2 linked regions of the Ferrimicrobium sp. genome follow. The protein of the gene in region 1 binds, or shares a complex with, the protein of each later gene. Links are inferred from orthologs where the notes say so. Each region holds a gene or a part of one and is shown on either strand. Other genes may lie near its edges.

Region 1 (6,056 bases):
ATTAGAGTCACGGCCGTTCTTAGTGGAACCACCACCCTTAGTCTTTGACATTATCTCCTCATTCTTTTTGTACTCACGCCTTTGTCGCTCACCTCAGAACCTGTGCAGAGTGGCGACTGGACATACTTCGGAGCCACGACAGCACCTCAGAGCAATTACTCCTCTGCAGTCGCTCAACCGAGCCGCGAGAGCTACTCGGCGACGATCGAGGTAATCCGCACTCGAGTGTACTTCTGGCGGTGACCAAAGTGCTTACGCTCGTTCGCCTTGGACTTGTAACGGAAACCAATGACCTTGGTCCCCTTTACCTCCTCGACTACCTCGCCGACTACCGATACACCGGCAAGTTCATCGGCACGAGCGAGCACTCGCTCATCGTCGACGAACAGTACTGGGCGCAGCGAGACTTCATCTCCGGCGGGGACGTCAAGACGCTCCACGAGAACCGTCCGACCCTCAAAAACCTTGGCTTGCTTTGAGCCTACATCAACAACTGCATACATATCGCTACTAGTATACGTCCTACTGGGTGATCATCGGGTCGATGACGTAGCCACTTCCGCCACAACTGGGGCAGACTTCCGAGAGCGCCTCAACAAGTCCTTCAGCGATGCGGTGCCGAGTCATCTGCACCAGGCCCAACTGCGACATCTCATACACATGGGTCTTGGTCTTATCGCGGGTAAGTGCGGCACGAAAAGCGCGCATGACATCCTCTCGATTCTGGGCCTCGATCATATCAACGAAGTCGATGACGATGATACCACCGATATCGCGAAGCCTCAGCTGACGCGCAATCTCCTCCACTGCTTCCAGGTTGTTCTTATGGATCGTCTCCTCGAGCGAAACGGTACCAACGTTGCGAGAGGTATTCACGTCGATAACCGTCAACGCCTCCGTTCGGTCGATCACAATCGACCCACCAGAGGGGAGCCAGACCTTGTGTTCAAGAACCTTCTGCAACTGCTCCCGAACATGAAATTGATCAAAAATCGCCAACTTCTCCGTGGCAGAGTCAAAGTACTCAACCCGATCAGCCAACTCTGGAGAAATCGCTGCGACATATCCAGCGATCTCCTGGTAGAGGGCAAGGTCATCGATAGTGACCCCACGGAACTCCCGGTTGAACTCCTCTCGGATCACCCGTACTGCCGAAGGTGGTTCACGGTAGAGAAGAGCGGGAGCATGTGCCGATTTGGTCATCTCCTCGATCTTCCTCCACGACTCCATCAAACTATCGACATCGCGCTTGAGCTCTTCCTTCGTGGATCCCTCAGCAGCCGTGCGCAGGATGACTCCAAAACCCTCAGGAGCAACATCATCGAGAATCCGACGGAGACGACGACGCTCATCATCAGGCAGCCGTTTAGAGATCCCAAAACTCCCGCCGCCTGGCAACAGGACGGCGAACCGTCCAGGTAACGAGACCTCCTGGGTCAGGCGCGCGCCTTTCTGAGCGATCGGATTCTTAACGACCTGACAGATCACCACCTGCTTTGGTCGCAGCAGTTGCTCGATCCGGACGTTGCGATCGAATGATTCGAGATCTTCGCGATCATAACGAACGTCACCACGATAGAGGACCGCATTCTTATTGGTACCAATGTCAACAAAGGCAGCCTCCATGCCAGGAAGCACGTTCGCCACTCGCCCAAGATAGATATTCCCACTGATATTGGACTGCGAGTCAGAGGCCCGAGACACAAAATGTTGAATAAGGGTTCGACCCTCGAGGATAGCTACCTGGGTAACATCTCCAGCGACATGAACCACCATCTGATACCGGCCGACCGGACGTCCATGTCGCTCGCGTGGTGCCCGCTGAGCAAACCGGCGTTTGATCTTCGCTCCTGCGTCAATTGTCTCCGCTACTTGACCTTGGATCTCCATCTCGACTGGCGCTTGAGCCTTCGTGGGACGCCGCCTCGACTGGGTTCGACGCGGAGGGTTGGTCGCCGTCGCATCCCCTGGCTGACGAGTTCGCGAACTTGCGCGCCGACCTGTCGAACGTTGGCTCTGAGCTGGCTTACTCTCGCTCGCCACTCCATCGGTACCGGACCCTACCGGGTTCGTTTCTTCCATTCAAAAACCTTTCAAAATTACTCATGCGAGCACTGCGGCACCCATCAAACGTTGGACGATGCCGGGAGTAACAACGCCGCACGGTAACGCACGCATGATTTAAAGCAGAATGAGCAGTGCCCCTATCCCGGCGGCATCTAACTCCGTCGAGGAGCGATAGTCGGTCTGTGACAATCAACTCAGTGGGCACGTACTGCAACATCTCACTCGCTAGTGTAGTAGCCCACTCAGAGGCGTCGATCGAAAGCCGACACCCCAATCGAAGGCGGCTATCCGTTCTTCTTCTTGGGTGGCGTCGTCACCGTGCCGGAGGTACCCGTGCCAGTCGTTCCTGCCTTGGAACTGCTCGTCGATTTGGCCGTTGTTGTCTGGTGATGCACGGGTGCATTCAATGCAACCGTAGAGCCAGCGGCGAGGTGCTTGAGGCCATAGGTCGGAGCTGCAACCGGATGATCCTTCAAGTACTGAAAGATCTGACGGACGACCGGCGCAGAGCCCGTGTCGCCGAAGCCGCCCTCCTTGATCACGACGACAACCACGTATTTGGGGTTCGGTTCGGGACCAAAGGCAACAAACCAGGCGTTGGGAACCTCTCCATGGACCGAGGCGGTGCCGGTCTTGCCAGCTAAGGTGTAGCTACTCTCTGGCCAGCCCAGGAAGATGCCATGAGCCGTTCCTAACGGGTTGGAGATAACTCCCTCGAAACCAGCAAGAATGGCCGCACGGACCGACGGGCTCAAAGGAACGTGTGCCGCCACCTTGGGAGCGAATCGCTTGACGAGGTTGCCGTTTCCGTTGACGATGCCTTCAGCGATCCTCGGCACATACCGGGTCCCACCATTGGCAAAAGTGGCATACGCGTTAGCCATCTGTAAAGGGGTGATCTCCGTCAAACCTTGGCCAAAGGACATCTCAAGTTGATCAGCCACATACCAAGTATCGTAGGGATACGCCTGAGGGTAGAGTCGGTGCAACTTCTTCCGAAGGGCCGGAGAATCGACCATTCCAGCCGCCTCACCCGGCAACGCAATGCCCGTTGGCGATCCCCAGCCGTATTTGGCGGCCATGTTTTGGATAGGCGTGGCGCCGAACTTGGACTGTTCGGTATAGAAACGATAACCCAGTGTATAGAAGAACACGTCATCGGAGGCACTGATCGCCGTGCTGATATCGATCGGGCCGAGGGTTTCACCGCCCGAGTTGTGCAGACTACAGAACGAGCCCGTACAGTTCGGTATCACAAAATGACCCGTATCATCGATAATGGTGGTAGGTGTCAACAAACCATCTTGGAGCGCAGCCGAGGAGGTCGCCAGCTTGAAGGTTGAACCCGGGGTGTAGACACCCGAGATCGCCCGATTCAATAACGGGTCACGTGAACTCGGTGCTGTGAGCTTGGCATAGTTGGCATAGGAGATCCCACCAACCCACTGGCTCGGCTGATAGGTCGGATACGAGGCCATCGCGAGCACCGATCCATCGTTCACATTCTCCACCACCGCGGCACCGGTAACATCGTTGGAGTAGCGACCAAAATAACTGTTGTAGCTCCCCTGGAGTTGATTGACCCGCTGCGCTAAAAGCTTATCGACATACTGCTGCAATGGGAGGGAGATGGTCAACTGAAGATCTCCACCCGGCTTCGCACGAGTTCGTGACGCAACCCCTACCTCCTGGCCATAGGAGTTGACGATGAGTTTCTCCTGGCCCGGGGTACCATGCAGGTACTTCTGATAACTCTCCTCGACGCCGGAGAGCCCGATCTGGTCACCAGGTGCATACCCCTTCGATGCGAGCTTTGCCAACTGTTGGGGGCTGATCGATCCCACATAGCCAAGCACATGCGCAGCTGTAGACCCATAGGGGTAGGTGCGCTGGGTCTCGAAGTTGGTGGTCACCCCCGGAAACTCGCTGCTGTGCTCGGCTACATAGAGTGCGGTAGCCTGGGAAATATTTGACCCAATCGGCGTCGGTACATAGGTCGAGTACTGCGAATTACGCAAGTCAGCGGCGACTTGGGTAACAGGGATCCCCAGCAACTTCGCCACCCTACCCTCCACCTTTGGGTGCAGCGATGCTTCATACTGCGACAACCCGAGGACATCAACCACGCGATTGCCCGCCAACACATTCTGTTCACGTGAAAGAATCAGGCCGCGAGGCGCTGGAACCGCTACGGTCCGAGTCGAGTTCTGGGCGGCCGCCTGCTGAAATGAGGGTGCCTCAAGCACCTGCAGTGCATAGAGACGAGCGACAAGACCGCCAAGGAGCGCCAATCCAGTCAGCCCGAGCAGACGAGCTCGGAAACTCAACGAGACTTTCTTTGATCCTTGGGGCACGACTACCTCCGTTCGAGCATCGGGGTCCGTTCCTGCGCTCCAAAGACCAACCGGCAAAGACCAAGCGCCACAACTGCGAGAACAAGATTGATTCCGCCCACGATGATCAACTCGTCGAGTGTTCTCGCCCGCAACGGATTGCCTAGGCCAAGCAGGTAGAGGACTAGGGAACTCAACCCCTCGCCAACGACGCTAGTAGCCCCAACTATGAGAATTTTGAGAGCAAGAGGACTTCCGGAATCCAGCCGTTCGATCTCACCAGCAAGATACCCCACCACACAAAGCACCAACGCTGAGATACCAAATGGAGTGGTGAGGAAGGAGTCGACCAACAGTCCAGCGAAGAATCCGGTCAGTGCTCCGATCTCTCTGCCCCGGTACACCCCCACGGCTGCAACCATGAGCATCACAAAATCCGGGTGTACCCCTAAAATGGTGAGGCCACCCGCCCCTGAACGCTGTATGACCACCGCCGTGAAGATCAACAGCGGCAACCCAAGCGCCCGTACCCACCTCACGAGCCAACTCCCGGGGTCCACTTCAACACCGCAACATACTGAAGAGCGGCATAGTCCACCAAAGGAACCGCGCGGATACTTTCTTGGAGGTCACCCGAGGGATTCGAAACCTGGGTGACGCGAACCGCTGGGATCCCGGGTGGGAACAACTCGCCCTGCAGGCCAGAGGTTACCAACACCGCACCACGCCGGATATGGGTACCAGGCACCACCAAGTTGATCGTCAACGACTCTCCAGTACCTTGACCAACCGCGGCACCCACCTGGCCCGACTTGGGGATCCGAACGCCTACCGTTGAAGTTGGGTCCGTGACCATCAACACCGTCGCAGTCGAAGGCGTCGTCTGCACCACCCGTCCTGCCAATCCAGCACCGCCCACCACTGGATTGCCTACCACGACGCCGTTCGCGCTACCACGGTCAATCACAAAGGTGAGCTGCAAGTTACTAGGGGTCATCTGGATGACCTCCGCGGGAATGGAGGCAAGGGTCGTAGCAAACGGCAATCTGGTCACCCGACTCAACTGCGTCAACGCGTGCAACGCTCCAAGATCCTCAAAATGCGAGCGCTCTATCGCCCCAAGCTTTGACTTGAGTTGGGCGATCTCACGCTGGTCCGAAGGGTAGTTCGCTATTCCGTGGTAGGCGTTCGCGAGCGGCCGAAAGACTGTGTCGATGGCCGACTTCGTCGGGTTCACCACATCAGCGACCACAACCTTGAGTGATCCAAAATGCATACGGGAAGCGTTAAAGTTGATCGTGATGAGCGAGACCGATAGCAGAATCAGAACAGCAAGTGTTGCCCTAGGTCGCTCAAGTAATCGTGACAAGTCGTTGGGAGACCTAACGTGACGAGGTAATCAAGACCTGTTTGAGCGCCTCAAACTCCTCCAGGCACTGGCCCGATCCAAGAGCAACGCACTGGAGTGGATTCTTTGCCACAACGATGGGCATACCCGTCTCCTCGTGGAGTCGTCGATCGAGTCCAGCCAATAACGCGCCACCACCGGTCAGCACAATGCCCTGGTCCATGATATCAGCGGCCAATTCAGGCGGCGTATTGTCGAGTGTGACCTTAACGGCATCGACGATCGCGTTGATCGGCTCAGAGATAGCT
Region 2 (3,185 bases), on another replicon or contig:
CCGCGACTGCATCTGCGAGATCTTATCTTGGGCGCGATCCATCATCATGTTGACGTCTGTCATCTGATCTGAGAGTCCGGTGAGGTTCTCAAGCGCCGAAGAGGATGCCTTGGCAGCGGTGTATTGGGCCTTCATGGTGTCACGCTGCGCGCGAAAGGCCTCGATCTTGGAGTTCAGTGTTCGACCGGTCTCCTCGAGCGCACTCTCTTGCTGGGCGAGTTGGTTGATCTGTGGGGTGAGAGAGTCGATCTGGGGCTGGATGGCGGTGGCTCGTTGGAGAGCCATCTTCGCGACATCCTCCTGCCCTTGCTGAAGAGCCTGCCGTGCCTGACCCTGCAGTTTGTCGTATTGGGCCTGCAGCTGTGCTCGTTGCGCCTCGAGGCGTTTTTGCGAGGTGAGAACATCGGCGATCGACCTGCGAACCTGCTGGAGATTCTCCTGCATCTTCTCGTAGCTGAGGTCGATGGCCTGCGTTGGGTCCTCAACCTTGTCAAGGAGTGCATTTGACTTCTGTTGGAAGACCTGAGAGACGCGCTTGAACATGCTCATGAAAGGATCTCCTTAACCCTAAAGTGATGATGGCTAGAGCTATTACTCTATTACCTATCATGGTAGCAGAGAATGGTCAAGAATCAGGTGACGCCTTTGGCGATGCGGCTGACGGTCTGGTGGATTCCTCAGACTTGTTCAAGCTGGCTGCGGAGGCACAGGCGTTAGAGACGGTGGGTCTTGAGCGGGTATTGGAGCTGTTCAAGGACCGGCTGCATACTGAGACGAAGCGTAAGCAACGTACCGACTACTTCGATGTTGGTGCTGAACGATTTATCATAGAACGTGACAAGGACGGCAAGGTCCAATCGAGTCGGGTCGATCATGTGGTTGGCGGCGTGCGAATCCGCACTGAGACACTCAAACTATCTGACTGGATCGCCACCGCGCTAGTACGGTTTCAAGCTGAGGCAGGGCAGAGCGTGATGGCCCGGTCTGCCCTTGAAAGGCTGCTGGGTCTGTCATGACCCAGATGGCTGTCCGTCGCAAGACGAGTCTCTGGCGCGAACTGAGCCGGATCGATCTGTTGTTGGCGATCGTGGCGTTAGGGATCGGAGCCTTTGGCGTCATCATGATCTACTCCGCTACCAAGGAACAACTCGTTCATGCGGGCATCTCGGGCCATTACTACTTCGAACGTCAGGCGATTTACTTCCTCCTCGGTGCGGTGGTGATGGTGGTCCTCGCGTTGGTCGATTACCAACGGATCGCGCATCTGGCTTACATCATCTACGGCGCTAGCCTTCTCGGGCTGCTTGCTGTGCTATCGCCGATCGGTACCTCACAACTCGGATCGCAGCGATGGTTCCAACTCGGTCCGATTCAGATACAGCCCTCTGAGTTCGCGCCGATCGGAGTCATATTCGGAGTTGCCGCCTACGTCGCGAATCGAGATGATCCCATCGATCTCCGCGCGGTGATCACCATCCTCCTGATGGGAGGCATCCCAATGGTGTTGGTGATCAAGCAACCTGATCTTGGCACCGGGATCGTCATCGGCATCATTACGGCGCTGATGCTGGTGATGGCGGGTGTCCCAGCACGCTATCTGCTCGCACTCGTGGTGGTGGGTGTCGTTGGAGTGGTTGCAGTCCTTCATGTGGGTTTCCTCAAGAGCTATCAGCTGCACCGCTTGTTATCCTTTCTCAACCCGAAGGCAGATGCATCGACCTTCGGATATAACCTCGCCCAATCCAAGATTGCCATTGGCTCCGGACATATCTTTGGAGTTGGCTTGTTTAATGGGTCACAGACCACTCTGGCCTTTGTGCCCGAACAGCAGACCGATTTTATCTTTACCGCAATTGGAGAACAACTTGGTTTCGTTGGATGCGCCGCTCTCTTGGCAGGGTACGCGATACTGATATGGCGAATGTGGAGCGCAATGCGCTGGGCAAAGGACATCACGGGGACGTTGATCGTGGCCGGTGGCTTGGCCTGGATCGGCTATTCGGTTTTCCAAAACGTGGGCATGACCATAGGGATTATGCCCATTACAGGCATCCCCTTGCCGTTGATCAGCTACGGCGGTTCGGCGATGCTCGCCTTTCTCGCGATGGTGGGTTTGGCACTCAATGTAGGGGCCCAGCGTGCCCGTACTAAATCCTGATAGCTTCAACCTTGCCGGCTTCGTGCCCTGCAGGATGGTGCGGGTGGGAGTTGACCTGCCGGAGCCTTTTGCGCGTATCACACTGCTCCCGGACGATACCTCGCTCGTGGAGTTTGAGATCCCCATCTCGATCGAACAGGCTCGTCAGCTCTCCCTCATTGTCGCCAAGGAACGAGCACCGAGACCGATGACGACCGAACTCATGCAGGACATCCTGGCCTCATATGGGATGGGCGTCAGTTACGTAGCGCTTGAATCCGTCATCGATGGCAATGTACATGCGATCTTGGCACTCTCAAGCCAGGATGGGCGTACGCGCCTGTTCAGTGCTCGACCATCTGATGCGATCATGTTGGCACTCCTACAACCGGTGCCAGCACCCATCCTTGTGTCACCCGCGCTTGTTGCCGAGAGGTCCGAGGTAGAGGGCGCAGACGGCGCTGCACCGGTAGAGGAGCGAAACGCTCTAGAGCCTACGCCGTCGTCTGATTCCCCTGCGCCTACGCATCCAGATAATCCAGACCAAGATCAAGAATAGGTGTGGAGTGGGTGAGCGCTCCGACCGCAATATAATCCACCCCGGTTTCGGCGATCGCTCGTAGGCGATCGATCCCCACGCCGCCGGAGACCTCGAGTCGACAACGACCTCGACTGATCTGTACCGCCTCAGCGATCATTCCAAGTTCCATGTTGTCGAGAAGAATCAGATCGACCCCAAGATCGAGGGCCTGGTGTAGTTGCGTGAGGTTATCGACCTCGACTTCGAGTGGTCGATTCGGATGAGATAGCCGGGCGCGGGTCACGAGCTCCTCCATGGGCGCGAAGGCGAGATGGTTATCTTTGATAAGAATGGCGTCCCAGAGGCCGAGGCGATGGTTGCTGCCACCCCCGCAACGAACCGCATACTTCTCCAGACTACGTAATCCCGGGGTCGTTTTGCGGGTATCACGTATCACCGCCTTCGTCCCTGCGATGGTGTCGACGTAGCTCCGCGTGGTGGTCGCTACGCCCGAAAGATGGCAGAGTA

What was found.
Region 2: the proteins of mrdA (region 1) and rodA are in contact, whole or in part, in a crystal structure (PDB 6PL5), measured with the Thermus thermophilus proteins. The link is inferred for Ferrimicrobium sp. from one-to-one orthologs. Residues at the interface, in WP_223903432.1 of Thermus thermophilus: Arg4, Ile5, His6, Leu8, Ala9, Phe12, Ala15, Leu16, Leu19, Gly20, Arg22, Ala23, Trp24, Leu26, Gln27, Val28, Tyr31, Tyr34, Leu36, Leu43, Thr45, Asp47, Lys156, Gln157, Gly158, Ser160, Val184, Leu201, Glu202; in WP_223903423.1 of Thermus thermophilus: Phe161, Val165, Phe168, Val169, Leu172, Pro198, Tyr199, Glu202, Tyr211, Arg212, Asp213, Gln220, Val221, Gln223, Ser224, Ile226, Ala227, Ile228, Gly229, Ser230, Gly266, Phe267, Val270, Leu274, Tyr277, Gly278, Leu281, Phe285, Leu289, Arg297.

Annotation. Positions count from the first base shown.
Region 1 is NZ_DAHXOI010000001.1:329,842-335,897, reverse strand. The notes cover bases 1,874-4,793. They hold mrdA (penicillin-binding protein 2), read right to left. Parts: upstream 4,395-4,793; coding sequence 2,352-4,394; downstream 1,874-2,351. Other genes in these bases: mreD (rod shape-determining protein MreD), read right to left, coding at 4,424-4,793; M7Q83_RS01500 (Rne/Rng family ribonuclease), read right to left, coding at 1,874-2,082. In the rest of the region: rpmA (50S ribosomal protein L27), read right to left, coding at 1-51; rplU (50S ribosomal protein L21), read right to left, coding at 192-503; more of M7Q83_RS01500, read right to left, coding at 523-1,873; more of mreD, read right to left, coding at 4,794-4,939; rod shape-determining protein MreC, read right to left, coding at 4,936-5,676; M7Q83_RS01480 (rod shape-determining protein), read right to left, coding at 5,783-6,056. UniProt on the Escherichia coli protein: Catalyzes cross-linking of the peptidoglycan cell wall. Responsible for the determination of the rod shape of the cell. Is probably required for lateral peptidoglycan synthesis and maintenance of the correct diameter during lateral and centripetal growth.
Region 2 is NZ_DAHXOI010000005.1:180,927-184,111, reverse strand. The notes cover bases 110-3,085. They hold rodA (rod shape-determining protein RodA), read left to right. Parts: upstream 110-1,012; coding sequence 1,013-2,158; downstream 2,159-3,085. Other genes in these bases: nadC (carboxylating nicotinate-nucleotide diphosphorylase), read right to left, coding at 2,659-3,085; M7Q83_RS05395 (bifunctional nuclease domain-containing protein), read left to right, coding at 2,139-2,696; M7Q83_RS05405 (hypothetical protein), read left to right, coding at 576-1,016; M7Q83_RS05410 (PspA/IM30 family protein), read right to left, coding at 110-549. In the rest of the region: more of M7Q83_RS05410, read right to left, coding at 1-109; more of nadC, read right to left, coding at 3,086-3,185. UniProt on the Escherichia coli protein: Peptidoglycan polymerase that is essential for cell wall elongation. Also required for the maintenance of the rod cell shape. Functions probably in conjunction with the penicillin-binding protein 2 (mrdA).